DNA from 2 places in the Bradyrhizobium sp. T-12 genome. Region 2 is predicted to be linked to the other one. Evidence: riboswitches for the same ligand, from Rfam matches in the RefSeq annotation. Region 2 holds a riboswitch; the other holds the start of a gene.
What was found. Region 2 has a riboswitch for cobalamin ahead of AC0WRY_RS12815 (TonB-dependent receptor). Riboswitches for the same ligand answer to the same signal wherever they lie in the genome.
Positions count from the first base shown of each region.

Region 1 (2,181 bases), 760 kb from region 2:
GCTGACGGCATTGCCGTAGAACGAGGTCGACCACGGCCCCGAATTGAGCGAGGTCGAGACATTGCCGAGCCTGGTGTTGAACGAGCCGAAGCCGGCCTCGATGCGCGCGGTCACGGGCGGTCCGCCGCTTCCGGTCTTGGTGACGATGTTGATCACGCCACCGACCGCGTTGTCGCCATAGAGCACCGCGCCGGAATTGCCGCGCGTGATCTCGATACGCTCGATGGAATTGAGCGGGATGGTGGAAAGGTCCACCTGCGCCATGTCGACGTCGTTGAGCCGCCGGCCGTTGACCAGCACCAGCGTGTTGGCGGTGGCAAAGGCGCCGAAGCCCCGCAGGTCCACGCTGGTCTTGGCGCCGATCTGCCCGCCATAGAACGTCGTGATCTGGGCTCCCGGGGTCTGCGTGGCGATGATCTCGGCAAGCGTCTGCGACGGCGCATGCGCGATATCCGCGGCCGTGATGACGGTCGTGGCTGCTCCGACGATGCCGCCGTCACCGGCGACAGCCCCGGAGCCCGGGCCGGATGAGCCGGTTCCATTGCCTGCCGGCGCGACATTCGCGGCTCGCCGCGGCCTCGTCGCCTCACCCTCACCGATCGCCCTGGCCCGCGTGCGGTTCTGATCGTCGGGCTTGCTCACCTCGACCGGCGGTAACTGCTCGGCGACAGCATGCTGGGCGAAGGCCGCGGAGAGACCGAGCGAATGGAGCGAGACCGATGCGAACAGGCCTACGCTGAGGCGCCGGGCAGCAGAAGCGAGACGGGACAATGTTGTAACCTCGGTATGACGTCGGTGGCACGTCACAGCGAACGAGGTTTCACGGCAGAGCAATGGGCTGCTCCGGTGAAGCCAATGTCTGTACTCCCCGACCGACATCCTCGCGTGTGACCACGGCTGACGGCAGGTCTCCTGGCTCGCGGGTCGTTACCTTGCGTCGCCTTCCCAGGACCGAGATTCCCAGTGGCACAGGACGAAAGATTCACCGCTTACAGTTGCGGGGGCAGCCGTGGCGTTGAGACAAATCCCGGCGTTGGGACGCCCCGCACCACATTCCCTTTTGATCTCCATGAGGAGAACCGTCGCGATCATCTACGTGCCGTTCCGCCGGAGAGTCAATCGGCAGTCGGTGTAGCAACTGCGGCTCAAGTCCGCCCTCGCAAACGCTGGGCCTGGGCCCAGGCGGCAGCGACATCGCGAGGCGGAACATCGACGCGCTTGATCGGGGTCAATTCGCCGGAGGCCGAGACGATCGCAGTCTCCTCGCGGCGGCAGCGCGTGCAGACAAAGCGAACCTCATGCGGCGACGCCGACCAGCTCGACCGCTTCACGTTGGCCGCCATCGGCCAGGCATCGCAATGCGAGCACGACACCAGAAATCGGCCGGGATCGAGCATACCCATTCCATCGGACTCCGCGTCCTACCCGCGTCTTCAATGGCTAACCCACGTGAATCGTTCCGGTGCCCTAGCACCGCCGGTTCCGTTAGACCTCGTCGGCGACGGCATTGCGAAGGAGGCCGACCTTGTCGATCTCGACCTCGAGGACATCGCCCGCCTTCATCCAGAGCGGCGGGGTGCGCCGCGAGCCGACGCCGCCCGGCGTGCCGGTGGCGATGACGTCGCCGGGCTCGAGCCGGGTGAACTGCGAGCAATATTCGATCTGGCGCGGGATATCGAAGATCATCTGATCGATGGTGGTGTCCTGCACCACCTCGCCGTTGAGCCGGGTCTGCAGCCGCAGCGGCCCGACCTCGCCGACCTCGTCGGGCGTCACCAGGAACGGACCGAAGGCGCCGGTGGCGGGAAAGTTCTTGCCCGGCGTGAACTGATGGGTATGGCGCTGGTAGTCGCGGACGCTGCCCTCGTTGTAGCAGGCATAGCCGGCCACATGGCCGAACGCCTCGGCGCGGGGGATGTAGCGGCCGGCCTTGCCGATCACGACGGCGAGCTCGCCCTCGAAGTCGAGCTGGGTCGAGACCTTCGGGCGGATGATGTCGGTGAGATGCCCGGTCTGGCTGTTGGCGAAGCGGCCGAACACGGTGGGATTCTCGACCTCGGTACGCCCGGTCTCCTTGCGGTGATTCTCATAGTTGAGCCCGATGCAGAGGATCTTGTCGGGGTTCGGGATCACAGGCAGGAAGGCGATGCTGGCCAGCGGATGGCGCCTCGCCCGGGCTGC
Region 1 is NZ_CM177756.1:3,502,789-3,504,969, reverse strand. It holds gene AC0WRY_RS16435 (TonB-dependent receptor) at 1-771, opposite strand, end outside; cobalamin riboswitch at 886-1,099, opposite strand; gene AC0WRY_RS16430 (hypothetical protein) at 1,146-1,403, opposite strand; gene AC0WRY_RS16425 (fumarylacetoacetate hydrolase family protein) at 1,486-2,181, opposite strand, start outside.
Region 1: linked by a shared signal. The riboswitch ahead of AC0WRY_RS16435 (TonB-dependent receptor) and the one ahead of AC0WRY_RS12815 (TonB-dependent receptor) in region 2 are both predicted to bind cobalamin.

Region 2 (2,181 bases):
TGTCTGTGTCCCAGATCAGGTCTGTGACATTGCCGACGAGACGCTGGCTATGGGCGACGTAAAAGCGCTCGCGATCGACCAGGTTCGTTCCGGAATTGAACGCCTCAACCTCATTGTTGAACCACGTGCGCTCGGCGCCGTAGCCATAGGCCTGGCTCTTCAGGATCAGGTCGGGCGCCAGCTTCAGCTCGAAGCCACCGCGGAGCCACACCTCCTGCGCCACGTTGCGATTGTCGAGAACGTTGTAATTGGTGTTGAAGGTCCGGTCGTCGATGGTGACGGCGCCGAGGTTGGTCTTGTTGTAGTTCGAGACGTAATTGCCGGACACGATCCCGCTCGTCGCATGCGCGCCGCTGAAAGCGACCGGCACAAGCGGTGCGCCCCAATAGGCCTTGCCGCGATCCTCGCGATATTCGATCGCGCCCCAGACCTTGAGGCTGTCGGAGATGCGGTAGTTGAGCTGACCCGACACATCCAGCATCTTGGTATTGGTGTCGTCGACAAAGCCGTTGAGCGAGGAACGGCTGATGTCGAAGCGATAGTCGAGGCCCTGCACGTTGGTGCTGCCGCCCGAGCCGTAATGCGCGCGGAACGAGTTCAGCGAATCCCAGGAGAAGTCAGCCTCGTTCCGGATCGGCCCCGTATGCGGCTGCTTGGTGACGAAATTGATCGCACCGCCGGCGGCGCCCTCGCCCGAGATCAGCGAGGCCGGTCCCTTCAAGAACTCCACGGCTTCCAGATTGGCGGTGTCCATGATCCGCGAGGTCATGTTCTGCGGGCCGATCTTGATGCCGTTGTAGAGCGTGTTGATCTGACTGTTGGTGAAGCCGCGCATCGAGAAACCTGCCGGCTCCCCCGGCGCATCCCCGGAGGTGACGCCGACCGCGCCCTGCGCCACCTCGGACACGGTGCGATAGCCCTGCTCGCGCATGGTCTCGGCAGAGATCACCTCGACGGTCGCCGGCGTCTCGCGCACCGTCAGGCCGAGCCGCGAGGCGCTTTCGGCCACCGCATTGCTGTTGAGCGGTGTCGCCGCCTGCGTCTGTACGCCATCGCCAGGCACCGCAGGCTTTGGCGCTGCCGTAGCAGCGGATCTGTGCGAGGACGCGCGGCGGGCGCTTTGCCCCTCCCGGCCAGCAGGCTTCGCCTGCTTGCGGGATTGGGCCGGCGAGATTTCGACCGCCGGCAGCCGTTCGCGAGCCTGCTGCGCCATCGCGGCGGGCAGATCGGCCACTGCCAACGTGAGCGCTGCGGAGGCGATCAGGAAGCGGCGCGGTCGTAGGATGCGGATGGAAGACACGGCACAAAACCTCGGTATGACGTCAGTGGCACGTCACAGCGAACGAGGTCTCACCTTTGGCCTTGCGGCCGTCCGATGAAGCCGAATGTCTGTACTCCCCGACCGACATCTTCGCGTGTGACCACGGCTGACGGCAGGTCTCCTGGCTCGCGGGTCAGTACCTTGCGTCGCCTTCCCGGGACCGAGATGCCCAGTGGCTCGTGATGCAAGATTCGCCGCTTACAGTTGCGGGGGCAGCCGCGGCATTGGAGACAATGTCCCCGCACCGCATTCCCTTTTCATCCCCTCTCGGGGAAACCGTCGCGAGCATCTAGGATTACCATCAGGACAGAGTCAATGTATCCCGTGCGACGTTATTGCCACAGCAACCAACTTCCTTGGAGTGTTTGAGCATGGAAGGCGAGACCTTCCTCTGGCTGATCCGGCACGCGCCGGTCGACGGCATCAAAGGCACCATCCACGCCGCCGACGCACCGGCCGACCTCGGCGATCGCGCGCAATTGGAGGCGCTGCAGCGCCATCTGCCGCGGAATGCCGCCAGCTATGCCAGCCCGTCGCGGCGTACGGTCGAGACGGCGCGCGCGCTGGGTCTCGAACCGGAGCTGGTCAGCGAATTCCGCGAGCAGGATTTCGGCGACTGGACCGGCCATCGGCACGACGCGCTCGCTGCGACCGGCGACGAGACTTACGCCCAGTTCTGGAATGATCCGGCCGGCGGGCGGCCACCGGGCGGCGAAAGCTTTGCGGATCAGGTCACGCGTGTCCGGCTAGGCCTGTCGCGGATCGGGACCGGACCGGCCACGCTCGTTGTGCATTCCGGCACCATCCGCGCCGCGCTGTGCATCGCGCTGGATCTCACGCCGCAAGCCGCCTTGCGCTTC
Region 2 is NZ_CM177756.1:2,747,074-2,749,254, reverse strand. It holds gene AC0WRY_RS12815 (TonB-dependent receptor) at 1-1,300, opposite strand, end outside; cobalamin riboswitch at 1,416-1,617, opposite strand; gene AC0WRY_RS12810 (histidine phosphatase family protein) at 1,693-2,181, shown strand, end outside.